4 regions of the Pseudalkalibacillus sp. A8 genome follow, and region 1 is predicted to be linked to each of the others. Evidence: riboswitches for the same ligand, from Rfam matches in the RefSeq annotation. Region 1 holds a riboswitch; each other region holds the start of a gene.

The links. Region 1 has a riboswitch for S-adenosylmethionine ahead of ACJROX_RS09300 (PLP-dependent aspartate aminotransferase family protein). Riboswitches for the same ligand answer to the same signal wherever they lie in the genome.
Region 2: it holds a riboswitch for S-adenosylmethionine, as region 1 does, so the genes downstream of both, ACJROX_RS06215 (2,3-diketo-5-methylthiopentyl-1-phosphate enolase) here and ACJROX_RS09300 (PLP-dependent aspartate aminotransferase family protein) in region 1, are expected to answer to the same signal.
Region 3: it holds a riboswitch for S-adenosylmethionine, as region 1 does, so the genes downstream of both, ACJROX_RS08190 (peptide-methionine (S)-S-oxide reductase) here and ACJROX_RS09300 (PLP-dependent aspartate aminotransferase family protein) in region 1, are expected to answer to the same signal.
Region 4: it holds a riboswitch for S-adenosylmethionine, as region 1 does, so the genes downstream of both, metE (5-methyltetrahydropteroyltriglutamate--homocysteine S-methyltransferase) here and ACJROX_RS09300 (PLP-dependent aspartate aminotransferase family protein) in region 1, are expected to answer to the same signal.

What each region holds. Positions count from the first base shown of each region.
Region 1 is NZ_CP174509.1:1,792,638-1,797,545, forward strand. It holds gene ACJROX_RS09290 (homoserine O-acetyltransferase) at 1-1,068, shown strand, start outside; gene ACJROX_RS09295 (O-acetylhomoserine aminocarboxypropyltransferase/cysteine synthase family protein) at 1,123-2,439, shown strand; SAM riboswitch class I at 2,466-2,578, shown strand; gene ACJROX_RS09300 (PLP-dependent aspartate aminotransferase family protein) at 2,657-4,450, shown strand; gene acsA (acetate--CoA ligase) at 4,668-4,908, shown strand, end outside.
Region 2 is NZ_CP174509.1:1,187,305-1,192,212, forward strand. It holds gene ACJROX_RS06200 (acireductone dioxygenase) at 157-705, opposite strand; gene ACJROX_RS06205 (methylthioribulose 1-phosphate dehydratase) at 728-1,354, opposite strand; gene ACJROX_RS06210 (2-hydroxy-3-keto-5-methylthiopentenyl-1-phosphate phosphatase) at 1,351-2,019, opposite strand; gene ACJROX_RS06215 (2,3-diketo-5-methylthiopentyl-1-phosphate enolase) at 2,016-3,269, opposite strand; SAM riboswitch class I at 3,381-3,492, opposite strand; gene tnpB (IS200/IS605 family element RNA-guided endonuclease TnpB) at 3,638-4,789, opposite strand.
Region 3 is NZ_CP174509.1:1,575,853-1,580,760, forward strand. It holds gene ACJROX_RS08175 (hypothetical protein) at 83-208, shown strand; gene ACJROX_RS08180 (hypothetical protein) at 275-544, shown strand; gene ACJROX_RS08185 (alpha/beta fold hydrolase) at 883-1,752, shown strand; SAM riboswitch class I at 2,019-2,134, shown strand; gene ACJROX_RS08190 (peptide-methionine (S)-S-oxide reductase) at 2,223-2,588, shown strand; gene ACJROX_RS08195 (L-cystine transporter) at 2,810-4,192, shown strand.
Region 4 is NZ_CP174509.1:4,696,017-4,700,924, reverse strand. It holds gene metE (5-methyltetrahydropteroyltriglutamate--homocysteine S-methyltransferase) at 1-1,561, opposite strand, end outside; cobalamin riboswitch at 1,709-1,899, opposite strand; SAM riboswitch class I at 1,954-2,060, opposite strand; partial or broken gene ACJROX_RS24000 (peroxiredoxin) at 2,473-3,064, opposite strand; gene clpP (ATP-dependent Clp endopeptidase proteolytic subunit ClpP) at 3,484-4,083, opposite strand; gene fdhF (formate dehydrogenase subunit alpha) at 4,804-4,908, shown strand, end outside.

The DNA.
Region 1 (4,908 bases):
TTTTATAAAACAGGAACGGTGCAAATTCCGAACTTTATATTGGAATCCGGGGAAAAACTTGATGAAGTGGAACTCGCTTATGAAAGATGTGGCCCTCGGAATGCACCAGCCATTCTGGTTTGTCATGCGTTGACGGGGAACCAATATACAGTCGGCACCTCAGATGAACCTGGTTGGTGGCACGGATTGATCAAGGAAGGCGGCTACATCGATACGAGGCGCTATCAAGTCATCACTTTCAATGTACTCGGTGGCTGTAACGGTTCAACTGGTCCGGCATCAGTCAATCCGCAAAGGGGGGAGCCCTATCACAATAATTTCCCCAGCTTGACAGTCCGGGACCTGGTAGAAGCTCAGTTCGTAGCACTGAATATCCTCAATATCAATCATTTAAGGGCAGTTATTGGGGGATCGCTCGGCGGGATGCAGGTCCTCGAATGGGGAGTCATGTATCCTGAATTCATCGATAGTATTTTCCCGATTGCTGTCACGCCTCAGTTTAGTGATTACGCGATTGCATTCAACCATATTTCAAGTCTTGCGATCCAGCAAGATCCTGCCTGGAGCGAAGGAAAGCTTCCGAAACAGGGACTGAGCCTTGCACGGATGATCGGGATGATCACTTACCGCTCAGATGTCCTTTTTGAAGAACGCTTTGAGCGGAACCATATCATATCGGAAGGGCTCCCAACGTACGATATTGAATCATACTTATCCTATCAAGGCCAGAAGCTTACCGAGCGCTTTGACGCCAACAGTTATCTTCGTCTGCTCGAGGTGATGAACAGCCATGATCTGGGACGTGACCGAGGCGGCATAGACCATGCGATCCAGCAACTGCAAGTTCCTGTATTTGCGATCAGTTTTACAAGGGACCTGCTTTACCCGCCTGAAAAATTGCATGAATTCGTGAAAACCATCCAACAATTCGGTGGCACTGCAGAATTTTATGAAGTCGATTCGAAATTCGGTCACGATGGATTCTTGGTAGAGTTCGAAAAATGGGGGTACTTCGTCGAGGAGCAGTTGGCAGAACTGGATGTAGAAGATGCGAGATTAGAAGCTTGAAGGATTAATGATAAATCACAATATATAAAATATAAAAAATGAGGAGTGAATGACATGAGTGAAGAAAAAAAATATCGTTTTGAAACAGTAGGGGTACATGGAGGACTGCAACCTGATCCTGCTACAGGTGCACGAGCGTTGCCGATCTATCAATCAAATGCTTACAAGTTTGATAATACAGAACATGCTGCAGACCTTTTTGGACTTAAGGAAGAAGGGTACATCTATTCACGAATCGGTAATCCGACGGTCAATGTTGTCGAAGAACGGGTGACCGAGCTTGAAGGAGGGCTTGGTGGATTAGCGTTCGCAAGTGGAATGGCTGCTATCTCAGCAGCGATCTTCAACATTGCCGAGACAGGTGATGAAATCGTCTCAGCTTCGACTTTATACGGTGGGACGTATAACTTGTTCTCGACCACACTCCCTAAACATGGGATCACAACTCATTTTGTCGATCCGCAGGACGCAGAAAATTTCCGCCGTGCAATCACCCCGAAAACGAAAGCGATCTTTGCGGAAACGATTGGAAATCCTGGGCTGCATGTGCTTGATATTGAAGCAATCGCGAAAATCGCACATGAAGCCGGTATTCCACTCATCGTCGACAACACGCTTGCTACCCCTTATTTGTTAAGGCCGATCGAGCATGGTGCAGATATCGTCGTCCATTCAGCTACGAAATGGCTTGGTGGTAATGGAACGACCATGGGGGGGGTCATTGTCGATGCAGGGAAGTTCGATTGGAATTCGCCGAAATTCCCTGGATTCACAGAACCGGACCATAGCTACAACGGTATCGTATATGCGGAAGCGCTGCCTGAAGCTGCCTTCATTGTGAAAGCACGTGTCCAGCTTTTACGGGATACAGGAGCATCGTTAAGTCCATTCAATGCTTTTCAGCTTGCGTTAGGATTGGAGACATTGCATGTGCGGGTGAAAGAGCATGTAGCAAACGCTAGGAAGATTGTTGAATACCTCGAGGGACATCCAGGCGTGGATTGGGTGCTCTATCCTGAACAAGAGAGCCATCCATCGAAACAGCTTGCGAATAAATACTTGCCTCAAGGCGCTGGATCAGTCGTCGTTTTCGGAATCAAAGGCGGCCGGGATGCAGGCGCATCAGTGATCAACAATGTTGAATTATGGTCACACCTCGCCAATGTAGGGGACGCTAAGAGCCTGATCATCCACCCGGCAAGCACGACCCACCAGCAGTTGAGACCGGAGGAACTGCCATCTACAGGTGTAACGGAAGATCTTGTCAGATTGTCAGTGGGAATTGAAAATGTAGAGGATCTTATAGAAGATTTAGAGCAAGCGATAGAAGCGGCGACAGGATTGGCGTCCAAGGTTGAACAAGTGAATTGAGTTACATTTAAAAAAGAATAATTGACTTCTTATCCAGAGCGGTGGAGGGGCTGGCCCGATGAAACCCGGCAACCATCAAGTTTTTGATTGAACTTGAAAAGGTGCTAATTCCTGCAGGAGCAATCCTGATAGATAAGAAGAGTGGTCGAAGCCCTCTTCTTCTTATCGAAGAGGGCTTTTTTAAATAGAGAACACAACCAATCAGGGGGACTAACAAATGACAGATACATTCAACACTTACGATATTGAAACCTTATCACTGCACGGCGGGCAGGCGCCTGACCCGACAACCGGATCACGTGCCGTTCCGATCTACCAGACCAGTTCTTATGTATTCCATGACACCGAGCATGCAGAAAGGCTCTTTGCATTAGATGAGCCTGGAAACATCTACTCGAGAATCGGGAATCCGACGGTCGATGTATTCGAAAAGAGGCTCGCGCTCGTGGAAGACGGAGTAGCGGCAGTTGCAACTTCCTCAGGTCAGGCGGCGATCACTCTATCAATCTTGAACTTAGCGAGTGCCGGAGATGAAATCGTAGCTGCTACGAATCTATACGGCGGTACGTATAACTTGTTCTCGACGACATTGCCGAGATACGGAATTACAGTACGTTTCGTAGACCCATCCAACCCGGACAATTTTAAAGAAGCGATCAACGATAAAACCAAAGCTGTGTTTGCTGAAATTATCGGGAATCCGAGTTTGAACGTGCTGGATGTCGAAGCGGTTGCTTCGGTTGCACATGAGACAGGGGTTCCGCTCATCATTGATAACACGTTTGCAACACCGTATGTTTGTAAACCTATAACGCTCGGAGCGGATATCGTCGTCCACTCTGCAACAAAATGGATCGGTGGCCACGGAACATCCATCGGGGGAATCGTCGTAGATGGAGGACGTTTCAACTGGAATTCTCCTAAGTTTCCGGGATTCACTGAACCGGATCCAAGCTATAACGGACTTGTTTATGCCAATGATTTCGGAACACTTGCGTTCAGCACGAAGCTGCGGGTACAGCTCTTACGGGATTTCGGTGCATGCTTGAGTCCTTTCAACGCATTCCTGTTGCTGCAAGGTCTTGAAACGCTGCACCTCCGAGTTGAAAAACATAACCAGAATGCGCAAGAACTTGCAGAATTACTCGAAAAGCATCCTGCAGTGGAATGGGTCTCCTATCCTGGGTTGGAAAGCCATCCATCACATGAACTCGGTAAAAAAGTGTTGAAGAAAGGTTTCGGGGCAGTCGTCAATTTCGGAATCAAAGGCGGAAAAGAGGCTGGAAGCAAGCTGATAAACAATGTTGCATTGTGGTCTCACCTGGCCAACGTTGGAGATGCGAAATCCTTGATCATCCACCCGGCTTCGACCACACATCAACAACTGTCTCGTGAAGAGTTGGAGGCGACCGGGGTAAAAGAGGAACTAGTCCGTTTATCAGTAGGGGTCGAATCTGTCCGTGATCTCATCAATGATCTTGATCAGGCATTGTTCAAAGCGACAGGGCAATCAGCGAATGGTAAAACAGAAATCGTAATCAACGATGAGGGAGTGATTCGCTGGGCACTATCCTCTCCATATGTCCGTGAAGAAATCAACGGGAAAGAGGTCCAACGACAAAAGACACTCGCAATCGTAGGTTTGAGCGGGAAAGAAGCTCGACCAAGCCACCGTCTGGCTCGGAAGATGCAGCGTCTAGGTTATAAGATCATCCCGGTCAACCCACGTGAAAAAGAGATCCTTGGAGAACCATCATACCCAGATCTTAAGAGCATTCCAGGTCCTGTAGATGTCGTCCAGGTTTTCCGGAGCCCAGAAGCAGCGATTGAAATAGCAGCAGAAGCGGCGATCACACAACCGAGAGTTTTCTGGTTGCAAGAGGGGGTCGTTTCTGAAAAAGCTGCACAGATTGCGAAGGATGCAGGACTCCAGGTGGTCCATAATCGTTGCACGTATAAAGAAGCACAGCGGCTCCGTGGAACAATTTCCACATATGCCTGTGATATTTGAGGTTTGAGGCGAGTTACGGAAATCGCGAAACCATTGGGAAGTATCTCGACAAAAAATCACGACAAACATAAAAAAAGAGGTTAGGGGAGCGAGGAAGCAAGACCACGAAACCGCGGAAGCCAGAGTATGTCAAACTATAAAACAGAATTCTCAACCGCTTGGATCTGACAATGCCGAGGCGGTCCATTCATAAATCAAGAGGCTAGGAGAAGTGGATATGGGAAAAAGAGAAATCGATACATTACCACCGTTGAAGGGTGAGTACAATCTTAAAAGCTATGAGAAAGTGAAGGATTCTTTTTCATGGGAAAAAGTGATTGCAGGTTTGCCGTTCAGTACTGATGGGAAGCTTAACGCAGCCTATGAAGTCATCGATCGTCATGTGGAGGACGGATACGGGGAAAAGATGGCGTTACATTATGTAAATGGACCTGAAGAACGGACACTCACTTTCCGAC
Region 2 (4,908 bases), 610 kb from region 1:
AGTGCGTCTTACATAAACAGAAGAAAAGAGCTTGAAACCGAGCTCTTTTCTTCTGGATTCATTTTCAGATCATAGGTGAGTTCTGTGTGATTAACCCTGGATTTCCGTTTTCCTACCTCAAAATGGACAGGATTACCAAGTTCTATTATCAATTCATTACGCTTTCTGTTCTTCGAATTCAGGATCTTTGTAAGGATGCGCTACCCAGCCGGATGGATCGATGAACAGGCGGACAGCTACTACTTGGCGATCATCCATCAAAGTGAAGAAATGCGGCGTCTCGACCGGTACGGAAATGACATCGCCGGCTTCCAATTCGACATCAAAATAGCCGAGGTCGTCTTGACCCTTGATGATGAAAATACCGTGACCTGCTGTAATTGCACGGACTTCATCTTCTGTATGCACGTGGACTTGCTCGAATTTTTTCAACAATGCTTCTAGGTCCGGTGTTTCTTCAGAGAGTGCAACGACATCCCAGCTTACATATCCATTCCGTTGTGCGAGTGAGCGGATCTCCTCATCGAATACTTCGAGTGTTTGCTGCTTCTGTTCATCATTGATCCTACAGTTTTCTTTCAATTCGTCTGGGAGCTTGCTCGTATCCCATTTTTCGTAAAGTACCCCTTGATTCTGTAGAAATTCGCCGACTGCCTTGTCTCCTTCAATCGCTTCGTTCGTGTTTCTGATTTTAATGACTGCCATTTTCAATCTCCTCCTTAAAAAATTATGAAAGACTTAAGCTTTTATATGATCTGATTTTCAGATGATAGGAAAATAGAAACTCAAAAGCCTCCAAGTATTTCTTTGCCTCAAACGCGTTTTTGCCCCAGACGGTTATCCCGTGGTTTCGGATCAGAATCCCATAAACATCTTCCCTTAGATTTGCCGCCATTTCCTTTGTCAATGTTGGAATATCCGCATGGTTTTCCACGATCGGTACTGTGATTTTTGCATCCTGTTCCCATAGCCCGAAGGCTTTGATCAGCTCCTGTCCTTGAAACACGACACACTTTTCATCGCCGTAAAGCTCTGAAATGACGTTGTTGTCGACGGTGTGGACATGGAGGCAGCAGGCTGCATCCGTCCGCTCATAGATTTCCTTATGGATAAGCGTTTCTGCTGAAGGACGTAACACTGTTTCCTCAACCGGTACACAGTTTTCATCCACAAGGACAAAATCTTCTGACGTCCGTTTCCGTTTATCTTTCCCGCTTGCTGTCACAAGGAAATTGAGTGGGTCTGACTGGACTTTGATCGAAAGGTTTCCGCTTGTACCGGGAAACCAATCACGAGAAGCAAGTTCATCTTTTACATCGGCAAGCTCATTCCAGTACTTCTTCAACTTACTCATACCAGCTCCTCCTGTCTTTGTTTCAGAATTCCGATGACATCGTAGAAGGTTTCGAATGCTCTGTAATCCAGGTCCAATTCACGGCATTTCTCGGTTAAAAAACCTCTTGAGATCACCTTGTCTGCTATTTTTGCTGCCTGTAAGTCTGTGATCGAATCACCAATCACGATCCTGTCGTATTGTTTAGGATCATAGTTTCTTAAAATCGAAGGTTTGCAGCAGCCACAGTCATTGTCGCAATAACGATCACACGGATGTGGCCAGGTGATTCTGATCCTTTCGCCGGTGAAATCACTGCCGTTGCAGTAAATATCATGGCGCTCAATGTCAAAAGGCACAAGCAATCGATAGACGAAAAAATCAATGCCTCCGCTAACCACAAGCAGTTTGATGTTCTGTTCTTTCGTAAAGGCTACGAATTCTTCAAAACCTGGACGGAATTCAGCCTGACGGATTGCATATTCTTTAATATCATCCTTCAAATCTTTCGGAAGGAGCGAAAACATCTTTCCGACACCTTCACGGATAGAAATCCGCTGGGATAAAATCAAATCCTTCAATTCTTCCCATTCTGGTGGCGCAAACTTTTTCATAATAGTAATGATATTGTCGCTCATAGTAATCGTACCATCGAAGTCACAAAAGATGATCGGTTGTCTGCTCATGATTTTGATTTCACCTTCGCAGGACCCCATAGATCAAGCGCTTTTTTCAGTGGATCACTTACTTCAGCCACTTGTTCCAATGACCGGCCGTCCAATACACCATCAATTGCATCGCGGAATGCTCTGCCGCCAGCGTCTGCTCCGTCCGGATGACCGTGGATTCCGCCACCAGCGTTGATGATGCTATCCTCACCGAAGTCATTGATGAGCAGTGGCGTCAGTCCCGGGTGGATGCCGGCAGATGGAACAGGGAAAGCTCTTTTCAATGGACCTTCATCAACTGTCAACGCTTCAGCAATTTCTTGCGTTTCCCCCTTATCCAGCGCTACACTTCCATACGGTGACGGGAACAGAACATAGTCTGCACCAGCCAGTCGTAAAAGCTTTCCGAGCAGGACTTTATTCGAGACACCGTAAAATGGGGAAGGTGTGATCGCTCCGCTGAACGCTGGGTGCGCCATGATCGGTACATTGATTTCAGGGTCTTCCGCCAAAGCCTGCAGGGTGTCTAACCCATAGGCAAATACATTTAACAACAGGGAGTTGGCTCCAAGTTCCACTGCCCGCTTCGCTTTTTCCTTCAAATCGAAGGTCCGGCCAGTCAAATTGGCAGCATACAAAGTCCGGTGGCCCGTTTCCTCATACACTTCCTTTAAAACCTGCAGTCCGGACTTGATCCTTGATTCGAATGGCGTCTTTTCGTTGTCGAAGAGGATCTCATCATCCTTGACGATGTCGACACCGCCCAGGGCTTGAAGCCGCATCTGATTGTCGAGGTCCTGCTGCTCCTTACCGATCACGCCTTTGAAAATGCTCATCAGCAATGGCCGGTCATAAACGTCGAGTTTCTCTCGGATACCAGAGATTCCAAATTGCGGACCAGGATACTGAGAAAGCAACAGATCCGATAACTCAATATCGAGCAGCTTGATTTCCCCATCCAATGAAAGTTTACCGAAGATTGTCGTCAAAATGGCCGGGATGTCGTTACTGAAGTTAGCGGAAGGGTAGGCAATCTTGATGATTCCCTTCGTCCGTTTTCCTCCAAAAAAGTGATCCGCTTTTTCGTCTTCAGGAAGGTAGGTGACGTCAATCACTCTCCCTTTATGTATGCTCAACTGCTTTTGCTCCAAAGCTGGCAGGTTCGTCCATGATCCGACTGTCAATCCGAGTGCGATCGATTCCGCTTTTTTCTCAAGATCTTCTTTTTTGTCATGCAGCAGGTAGGTAGCAATGATTTTTTCACTCATGACGTTCACCCTTTCAAGTATTTAACAAATTTTAAAGGTTATCATTCTATTAACCCATATAAAAAACCTCTTCCCACAAGAGGAAGAGGTCGATTGATTGCGGTCTCCATCCTCTCATCTGTCAGCTCTAAAGCTGCGAGAATTAGCACCGTGTTTTTAACTACAGTTAAAAGCCGGTTGCCGGGCTTCTTCGGGCTCGTCCCTCCACCTCTCTTGATAAGAGTCATACGATTGAATTCCAGTTAAATAGATTTATAACACGGATTATTACACGGAAATTCGTGCATGTCAATTCCCTAACTATTATTTTATTTAATTGAACCTCTCGCCACTTAACGACCTTACGGTCTGTTTGAAGTGGGAGATTCCTAAGAGCACCAGTGCAACCACCGGTTCTTAACTAGGCTATCCCCGCAGTTCCTGCGGTTTAATCGTAATGCTTCATTACGAATATTGATACTTGCGTTCATGTCTCGATCGTGATGTTCGCCGCAAGAAGGGCAATCCCATTTACGCAATCCGAGATTTTTAACATCTTTGTTTTTGTATCCGCACTTTGAACATAGTTGACTAGAGGGAAAATTTTTTGCGACAATGACCACTTGTTTGCCATACCACTTCGCTTTGTATTCAAGCATCATACGGAATTTCGACCAACTAACCTCACTGATAGATTTGGCTAAATGGTGGTTTTTCAATAGATTCCTTACTTGTAAATCTTCTATACCGATGATGTCGTGGTTTTTGACAATACCGGTCGAGATTTTATGCAAGTCATCCATTCTTGCATTGGTGATTTTCTCATGCAGTCGTGCAACCTTTATCCGTTGCTTATGCCAGTTGGAAGAACCCTTTTTACGCCTTGAAAGCGTACGTTGTGCTTTGGCTAATTTCTTTTCAAGTTTGCAAAAATAGTTGTGATTCTTATGTATTGTTCCATCAGACAAAATCGCAAAGTCCTTGAGGCCAACATCGATCCCTAAAGCTGAACCGGTTTTAGGTAACGCTTCAACCTCTGTTTCAACAAGGATGGATACAAAATATTTTCCGGTTGGATGACGTCGAACCGTGACATTCAGGATACGACCTTCAACCTCACGACTTTTGGCAAACCTGACTAAGCCAAGTTTAGGCAACTTGATTTTGTTGCCTACAATCGCAATATTGCCGTTCGTGTGCTTTGTTGTGTAGGATTGTACATTATTCTTTTTAGACTTAAATCGTGGTGCTTTGTTTTGTTTCTTGAAGAATCGAGTATACGAATCAGCAAGATTTTTAAGAGAGGATTGTATAGCAATGCTGTCAACTTCTTTTAACCAAACCAATTTTTTCTTAAGTTGTGTTAATTGAGAAGAGCAAGTGTTATACGATAACCCTTTGCCTGTTTCACGGTAGGTATCGTTCCATTGAGCTAAAAAATGATTAAACACAAAACGAGAACAACCAATGGTTTTAGCGATTAAGATTTCCTGTTCTTTGTTTGGATAGATCCGAAACTTATACGCTTTTTTGATTAACATGGCTGATCATCTCGCTTAAAGGGAATGTATGTTCTTATTCTAACACAACGAGGTCCACTTTGCCTAACCCCAACCGACATTCATCTCCCACCTACTCATTGGGATACGCCCTTCACATT
Region 3 (4,908 bases), 220 kb from region 1:
TTTAGGGGGATTTATTAATAAAAGGATTTTAAGGATGGGAGTCGAATTTTGGTTTTATAAAGAAATTTAGGGGGGGAGAAATATGCAAAAAGTAGTTGAGGGAATCAATCATTGGATAAAAAGATTACCAGAAGAGTACAACTCTATGTCTGAAAAAGATATTTCTAATCGACCATTACCAAATAAATGGTCTAAAAAAGAGATTTAAGGACATCTATGTGACTCTGCCATAAATAATATTGAAAGATTTATAAAAATTCAATATGAAGAACCAGTGTATGTTATTCAATCGTATAATCAAGACCAATGGGTAATGGTTCAGAATTATCAAAATAGACCACTTCATGAAATAGTAAACCTTTTTCAGACATTAAATAAGCAAATTGTTAATATTGTTAAGAATATTCCTAACGAAAAGTTATCCAACCTATGTGATATAGGAAATAATCAACGTAAAACACTAGAGTGGCTTATACAAGATTATCTTGAGCATATGGAACACCATATTCACAATCAAATCTTGATTGAAAATAACGACTTATAAATTTAATTCTTATTCAAGTAACGGACGCTTTTCTGTAATATGAACTGCACCCTTTTTTATGAATAGGGCCATTTTGTTGAATAAAGGTAGGTATTTCAGAAAGGGAGTTAGAAGTCAATATTATTTGACGTGTTACTGAATAACAGGAATTGCTCAATTTACTAAATATTCATCTTATATCCCCGTACCATACCGTGTTCTCAAAAATAGTAATCGAAAAGAAATATTGAGAAAGTGTATGTGAATAATCTAATGAAAAGGGTTTATCTAGATAGAAAAGATTAAAACAATACCAAAGGGAGTAATCCGACAAACATACAAAGGAGGAAAAATTATATATGCCATATAATAACGAAAGGATAGTCCGAGCTAACGGGGTTGACCTCTGCGTTGAGACTTTCGGTAATCCCAAGGACCCTGCAATCATCCTTATCAGCGGCGCGCCGTTGGCCTGCTCAATGCACTGGTGGGAGGACGTGTTCTGCGAGCGCCTCGCAGCAGGCTCCCGATTCGTTATTCGCTATGACACCCGCGACTTCGGCCGATCTGTCACCTACGAGCCGGGGGACACGCAGTATAGCCTCCGCGATCTGGCTGCGGACGTCGTCGGCCTGTTCGACATCTTCCGACTGGCCGACGCCCATCTCGTAGGTTTCGGAGTAGGCGGATGGATTGGCCAACTGGTGGCACTTGATTATCCTGATCGGGTTACATCATTAACTCTAATTTCAACAAGACCCAACGCTCATGGTCCTACTGATCTCGACCTTCCAGAACATTCGGAGGAGTTCATGGCACACATTAGAGAAGCGCCGGAGCCAGACTGGTCAAATCGGGCAGAAGTGATCGATTACATTGTCGATTTTCAATATGCACTTTCCAATTCACATTTTTTTGACAAAACGACTAAATATGACCTTGCAGGGCGCATCTTCGATCGCAGCACAAACATTGCGTCGAGTATGAAAAACCCACCTCTTATTGACAAGGGCGATCGTTGGAGGGAACGACTCGGAGAGGTGGGTGCTCCAACTCTTGTGATTCATGGTACCGAGGATCCCTTCTTTCCCTATGGAAATGCACTTGCCTTAGAGAAGGAGATCCCTGATACCCAGTTGCTCACCTTAGAAGACACCGGTCACGAGCTTCCTCGGGCGGTCTGGGACGTTGTCATACCAGCGATTTTGCAGCACGCGTCAGACGATTAACACTCGCAAAAAAAAAGCAGGAGAGCATTGGCTTAGATAATGAAGGGGTGTCGGTTTGCAGTCAACCTAATTGTTTATTAAAGAAAAGGGCGCAATTCTTTAAGTGTGTCTTTTTGAATTGGGCAAGATTGTGGTGTAAGAATCGTTGAAGGAGATTGATATGTAAATTCAATTTATTTATTTTCATGATATTACTTGAATTTTAGATAACTGAATGATAATATCAGTAACAATAAAATATTTAAATAAAAATAAATAGCGATAACTTCTTATCCAGAGTGGTGGAGGGATAGGCCCTATGAAACCCGGCAACCATCAAGTCAAAATATTGTCTTGAACGGTGCTAATTCCTACAAAGGTGTCAACCTTTGAAAGATGAGAGGAAAGTATGTAATAATACGAACCTCTCTTTAAACAAAGAGAGGTTTTTTAAATGGAAAGAGGCTTATCGCTCAAAGGAGCGAGATTAAATGGAAAGAGCAGTGTTTGGTGCAAGCGGGTTTTTTAGTCAAAAAGCTTTTATTACAGGTTTTCGTGGTATTGAAAATGTTCGAATAGGACATCTAAGAGGGAAAAATCTAGATATAGTAGAAATATGGATTAATCCCTGGAAGGTATCTTATAATGAATTATTAGAATTGTTTTTTGACTTACATGACCCAACATCTAAAGAAGGAAATCAATCATTGATTTTCTTCTCTGATAAAAACCAATTAACATTAGCTAAACAAAAGAAAAGTGAGCTGAAACATATTTTTAAAGATAAAATTATTACAAGAATTACTCCAGCATGTGAACATATTAATGACCTAAAAGAGATAAAATTTATGTCTTAATAAAAATTTCACATTGTAACCACAGAACATCGCAATAAGTAAAATACTTCCTATTCAGCGGCCTCCGGTTTTTCTTAGGGATATTACTCGGAGCATAATATGTATTTAAAATAATCGAAAAAGTAAGAATAGTAAAAAATATTCTAATTCCTACTTAAATTATAGGAATACACGTATTAAAATTTCGTAAAATAGATTAATAAACGAAAAGGGGGAAAAAGATGAACACATTTCTTATCTTCGTAAACGTCGCGGTATTATTATTGCTTATGTTTGGTTTGTTCTTAATGCAAAAGAAGCATGTATCTTTTTCAAAACGCGTATTCACAGGCTTAGGTTTAGGTATTATTTTCGGTTATATAATTCATGCAATCTATGGAACTGGGCATGAAGTTACAGTCGGAACAATTGATTGGTTTAGCATTGTTGGCAGTGGTTATGTAAAACTATTACAAATGGTTGTAATGCCGCTGGTATTCATTTCAATTGTCGGAGCGTTTACGAAATTAAGATTGACTAAAAATATCGGGAAAATTAGTTTCCTTGTCATTGGAATACTGCTTGGAACGACTGCTATTTCGGCAGCAATTGGAATTGGTTCCGCGTTAGGATTTGGACTTGATGGCATAGAGTTAACTGCTGGTGATGCAGAGAACGCTCGAAATGAGCAATTACAGGAACGTGCTGTGACTGTAGAAAATATGACGATTCCTCAACAAATCCTTGAGTTAATTCCAAGCAATCCATTTCTAGATTTAACAGGTGCTCGTGCAACCTCTACAATTGCAGTTGTATTTTTTGCTGTATTTGTCGGGATTGGCTACCTTGGAGTAAAACGAAAAGATCCTGAGCCTGCTGAATTTTTTGCGAAAATTATCGATAGTTTATACGCTGTTATCATGAGAGTTGTAACGTTAATTCTCCGTCTAACACCATATGGTATCCTGGCAATTATTACAAAAGTTGCTGCTACAAGTGATTATGACGCATTCATGAAATTAGGCAAGTTTGTTGTGGCTTCTTATGTGGCATTAATTTTGGTGTTTATTGTGCATTTACTGTTGTTGTCATTTGCAAAACTAAACCCTGTAAATTATGTAAAAAAAGGGCTGCCAACTTTAACATTTGCCTTTACATCACGTACAAGTGCTGGAACACTGCCGATGACAATTAAGACACAAACAAAGGATTTTGGTGTTTCGGAAGGGATTGCAAACTTTGCTGGTTCCTTTGGACTTTCAATTGGTCAAAATGGATGTGCTGGTGTTTATCCGGCAATGTTAGCCGTTATGGTAGCTCCAGCCGCCGGTGTTGACCCTACAAGTCCATCATTTATTATTTCTCTAATTTTGGTAGTGGCAATCAGTTCATTTGGTGTCGCAGGTGTCGGGGGAGGAGCAACCTTTGCAGCTCTCATCGTACTATCCGTCATGAATCTTCCAATTGCGATTGTTGGGCTGTTAATCTCAGTTGAACCTCTTATCGACATGGGCCGTACTGCTGTAAACGTCAGTGGAGCAATGACATCTGGTATCCTAACAAGCAGAGCCACAGGAGAATTCGAAAACGAAGTCTACCAGCAGCAAAATGTTGTAGAAGCGTAAATTAAATTGGTGACAGGCACCATTCATGTACAAATAATACATTTTTTATGTGCTAGACCGACAGTGCTCAAATGTTAGTACCTGACCCCATACATTTTATTCTGAATATCATATTTGGCTATCCAATTTTTAGCTGAAATAAATCATAGGAAATTACTTTATAATTAATTCTAATTTTTTTGAAAGGCTCGCTTAAGTTGACAAACCAGTTCAACCATAAATGCTCCGAGTGTATTAACTGTGGTAGAGCCATGCTTAGAGAAAAAAGAGTCCCAAGTGAAAAGCATTTGGGATTCTTTTTAGTTGCATTAGTGATTTTGTGTATATCCAACTAATAAGGTGATCCAGGAGCCCAAGGCAATTAAAAATTAATATCGTTTGCTTTACATTTACATGGTATAGGGATTCGTGATTTCTAATTGTCCCTATTGTGGATTTAAAACAAAGTGAAACCCTTTAAATAGGAGTTTTTCTTATTAAGCAATCGGGCGCTTTCCATGAACAAGGATAAGTGCTCATTTTTCATTTTAGGTCCATATTCTTTAAATAAGGAAAGAGAAGGTAATTCACCTTGAAAGGTAAAAGTTATGTAATAAAAAGAGAAGCTTATTGGAACAAGGAAAATTATCTAAAACAAATAAAGTAACAAGGCTAAGAAGGATGTTCTATAAATCTGTTAAAATATAAATGAAATCTTAACTGATATATGGGAGGTA
Region 4 (4,908 bases), 2.9 Mb from region 1:
AACCGTAAGATTGAACCCACGCATAATCTGTAAAGGCGAATCCTTTGAGCTTTTCACCAAAGTATTCGACCATATCGTTCCGTTCGAATTCTCCATGAACGAGAACATCGAGTCCAATTTCTTCTTGGAGATCAATCCATTCGGATGTTTTTTCTTTAACGAAGGTTTCGTAAGCTTCTGTTGACCATTTCCCTTTACGGAAACGGGAGCGTGCCTGCCTGATTTCCGTCGTTTGCGGAAGGCTTCCGATGGTTGTGGTAGGCAGTAAAGGTAGCTGGAAAACGTCCTGCTGCAAAGCCTGGCGTTCGATGAAAGGGAGGGCACGGGCTGGCTCTTTTCCTTTCCATTTTTCCACTTCCTCCTGAACGTCCGGGTTGTTGCGTTCCGTTGAATTCCAAAACTGATCAAGACGGCTCATCTGCTTCTCTACCTCAGCAGCGATACTGTCTTTTCCATCGTTTACACCTTTGGTCAAAAGGACGGTCTCCTGTAATTTCTGGTCAGCAAAGGCCAAAGCGTGCTTCAGTTCATCATCTAATCGTTCTTCTGAATCGGTCGTAACCGGTACGTGCAGCAGGCTGCAGGATGGCTGGATGACCAATTGTTCATCATTGACATGCTTACGTATCACTTCAATTTGCTGCCATGTTTTCTCCAAATCACTGCGCCATACGTTCCGGCCATCGATGAGACCTGCGGCAAGGGTTTTGTCAGCAGGGAAGCCATGTTTTTTCAGAGCGGCAAGGTTTTCTCCATCATCATGGATGAAATCGATTCCGATGCCGTCGACAGGGAGAGACAGGACTTCTTCATAGTGATTGATCGATTCAAAATACGTTTGCAGAAGGACTTTCAATTCAGGAAGTTCCAGTCGAATGTTACCATAGACTTCTTTAAAATAGGCAAGCTCTTCTTTGTCCAGGCCCGTGCATAAAATCGGTTCATCGATCTGGACCCATTCTGCGCCTTCCTTTTTCAGTTCCTGCAGCACTTGTATGTATAGAGGAACAAGTGCTTCCAGAAGATTTCCAAACGTTTCCTTTTCATACCCTTTCGCAAGTTTTAAAAAGGTGATCGGGCCGAGAAGAACTGGCTTACTAATAATGCCTAGCTTTTCTTTCGCTTCAAGGAAATAGGAAAGCGGGCGATTTTCTGTCAGGTAAGGTTTTGCATCGTTTTCAATTTCAGGGACGATATAGTGGTAATTGGTATTGAACCATTTGGTCATTTCGGACGCGACTGCTACCTTGTTCCCGCGGGCGATATCAAAATACGTTTGAAGCAGCGATTCTTCCCCTGATGACTGGAAACGCTGCGGGATGAATCCGAACATGACTGCTGTATCAAGCACATGATCATAATAGCTGAAGTCCCCGGTTGGGATCCAGTCGACGCCAAGATCCTTTTGCTTCTTTAAGTCCTGCAAGCGAAGCTGTTCCATTTCCTCAAGCAATCCCTTTTCGGTCCGCTTTCCTTTCCAAAACTGTTCAAGTGCTTTCTTCCATTCACGTTTTTCACCGATTCTCGGGTAACCGATGGTTGAACTTTTTGCTTTTTGCATTGCCATTCCTCCATGTTTCTTTTTTCAATCCAATAAAAAAATCCCTCTTTCCTAGAAGAGAGACGGCGGAGCGGCATAGGGAAAAAGCTGTCGAAGAAGACAGACGAATCCCGTAAGATGCCAACACCTGCCTATTCCTCGTAGGTCGTAGTGTAGGGTTCCATAGGCAGGTCTCCTGACTTATGCTCTTCACAAACCTGCGCCTTCCCATACTGAGATAGTGACATGCTTGCAGGCTGCTCCCAAATACAGTGGCGGGACCGTGCCGGAATCTCACCGGACTTCCCTTTTAAGCTGGAACTGCATAGAGGTCCAGCACCTGTGGAACGTCGATATTTGACTGTCAATCACAAAAAAACCTCTCGGAGGAGAGGTTTCGATTTGAAAGACCTCTCTCATTTCTCAAAGCATTCGCTTTGCTGGAATTGGCACCAAGCTCCATCGTTTGGTCGGTTGCCGGGTTTCATAGGGCCAGTCCCTCCACCACTCTGAATAAGAGATTTATAAATTGGATTAATAAAAGAATACTAGCATGGCCGTCAAAAAGAGTCAAACACTGTTTTTTAAAAATTATGTTTTCCAACTAAGGCGGCTGGAGAGCACATAGAAAAACAAAGAAAGGGGTCGTGACAGTTTTGTACATATCAACAGAATAGATTTCCACTAAAAATTCATGTACATCTTTGAAAAGGATGCCATTATTTTAGGTTGAAGTGCTTACCAACGCACAACCGAACTTTGTTTAGTTCGAGCCTCCTCGTCAGCTTTCCAGTGACTAATCGGGTCGCTTCCACTTTTCTTTCAGATCACTGTTCAGGAGTGAATTTCGGAAATATCAGCAAAAAGACTCCGGCCAAGGAAATACCGAAATCATCTTCATAATTCGCTTTTTGATTATCTAGAAGGCGATGTCAGATTTTCCCGATCATAATCGAATTCCTCTTTATGCCTGGTTGGCCGGGTAACCAGTTGGCTGGGACGCCTTCGCCTGTTTTCCGTCCATGCTGGATTCCCTGAAGCAATCTTAAAATTTCAAAAATGTTCCGCCCAACCTCAAGAGGATTGACCAGTTTGGAAACGATCACTCCGTCAGGATCGATAATCACAGTAGCCCGAAGCGCCGCTCCTTTCTTTTCATCCAGTACACGATAGGCACGGGTGATCACCTGGTTCCGATCGCTGACCAACGGAAAATTGACTTTTGAAGCCGAAGGAGAGGTTTCGGTGAATACTTTATGTGCGTGTACACTGTCTGTGCTGATTGCCAACACTTCTGCATTCAATGAACGCAGCTTAGGATAAAATAGCAGCGACCGCCGCTAATTCAGTCGGTCAAACGAAAGTAAAATCACTTCCATAGAAAAAGAGGATGACCCATTTCCCTTTATATGTTTTAAGTGATACATCGATGATTTTCTTTTCAACGTTGTTGTAAGCTTCAGCATTAAAGTGAGGTGCCTCCTCTGTCGTTTGTCCACAAAATGGTAAGTTACATGTTTCCAGATCTTCAACATTAAGTCGACCATCGAGTTCTTTCAAGTGATCACCCCGAAATTTTGTCCTCCCTCATTACTATTTCTGGTATTCTTAAAATATACATTGAACCGAGGTACAGGATTAATAGAGAAGAGGGGAGAGATCCAAGATGCTCAACCTTGTATGGATCGGTTTTTTTCTGATCCTCGCCCTGTTTTTCTATTTGCGGATCAGGATTGGGCGCACCAATCAATCTTACCGTTCAAATTGCCAAGTGTGCAGAAAAGCATTCAAGCCGCCTGGCTTGACCTTCAATCGGTTACCGAAGTATTGTCCGTATTGCCAGGCAAAGCTTCGGTAAAACCATTAGAATGTGTGTTTATGATCACTAGCATTTGGCAACAAAAAACTGACCCCGATTTAATCGGAGCCAGTCTCTTGAACGATTATTTACTATCTTGGGTTACCGGTTTTTCGATGACCTCGTCAATCAGACCGTATTCTTTCGCTGCAAGAGCACTCATGAACTTATCTCGATCTGTGTCACGTTCAACAACTTCTAGTGGTTGCCCTGAACGTTCTGCGATGATTTTGTTTAGTTTTTCACGCATTTCGATGATTCGACGAGCATGGATTTCAATGTCAGCCGCTTGACCTTGTGTTCCGCCTAGTGGTTGGTGGATCATCACTTCACTGTTCGGAAGTGCGAAACGCTTTCCAGGTTCTCCAGCTGTAAGTAAGAATGCCCCCATTGATGCTGCCATACCGATACAGATTGTGCTGACTTTCGGCTTGATGAATTGCATCGTATCATAAATCGCCATACCTGAAGTGATGGATCCTCCAGGACTGTTGATATAAAGCGAAATGTCTTTGTCAGGATCTTCAGCAGCTAAGAATAATAATTGCGCTACAATCGAGTTTGCAACATTGTCATCGATCGCGCTTCCTAACATGATGATACGATCTTTTAGAAGGCGGGAGTAAATATCATAGGCACGTTCCCCGCGGTTCGTCTGTTCAATAACTGTTGGGATCAAGTTCATTTCAGAAATCCTCCTCTTTCCATAAGTATCTTTATGGCTTTACTTCATCTTACTCAATAGGTCAATATAGGTCAAACTTTTAGGCTCTTACCATCGGTTTTTTCGTTCGACGTTTTTTTTCCTTTTTCAAAAGCTCTGTTATTTTCACTTGTTGCTTTTCGCGAAATTCACTCCCTTTCCGCTGGCGAACCGCAAGCCTCCTCACTTGCACATGGATCTCAACACAAAAATGAAATCATTTTCGTGTCTGCGATGAGAATTCTTAGAAGCTTTCCTTATGCTGGCTTCGACGTTCACCATAGGGACGTGGTGGTATTTAGTCGAAGTTCATTATTATACTCGAAGATCCTTAAATCGATGCAGGGTCTTGCCTGGCTCGCTTTTCCCGCAGGAGAGTCGCAAATTTCGCTTTATGCTTTATCTGAAAAAATCAACATTTGAATTTAAGAAAACTTTTAAAATGAACCTATAACCCTTATGTAAGAATCTATGTATACATCATATCATTTTTCCCGTTCTTATCGGTTTTAAACATTCAATTGTTTGAAAGAAATGAAAGTGGAAGAGGCTCGCTGGAATATTGATAGATGGTTTACAGCAAGATTGAACGGGAAACAGAGTACTAGATAAGGTATTTTGAGAGCAGCGAAATTCCATCAATGATCGCTTGCTCTATTTGTGATTGAGAAAAATGAGGAGGTTTCAACTGTGTCTGAGGAAATGGTTCGAGTCAATGTCAATGGGGTGGAGTATCAGACATCAGAGGGGCAGAACGTATTGCAATTTTTAGAAGTAGAAGATGTCAGTGTACCAGCCATCTGTTTT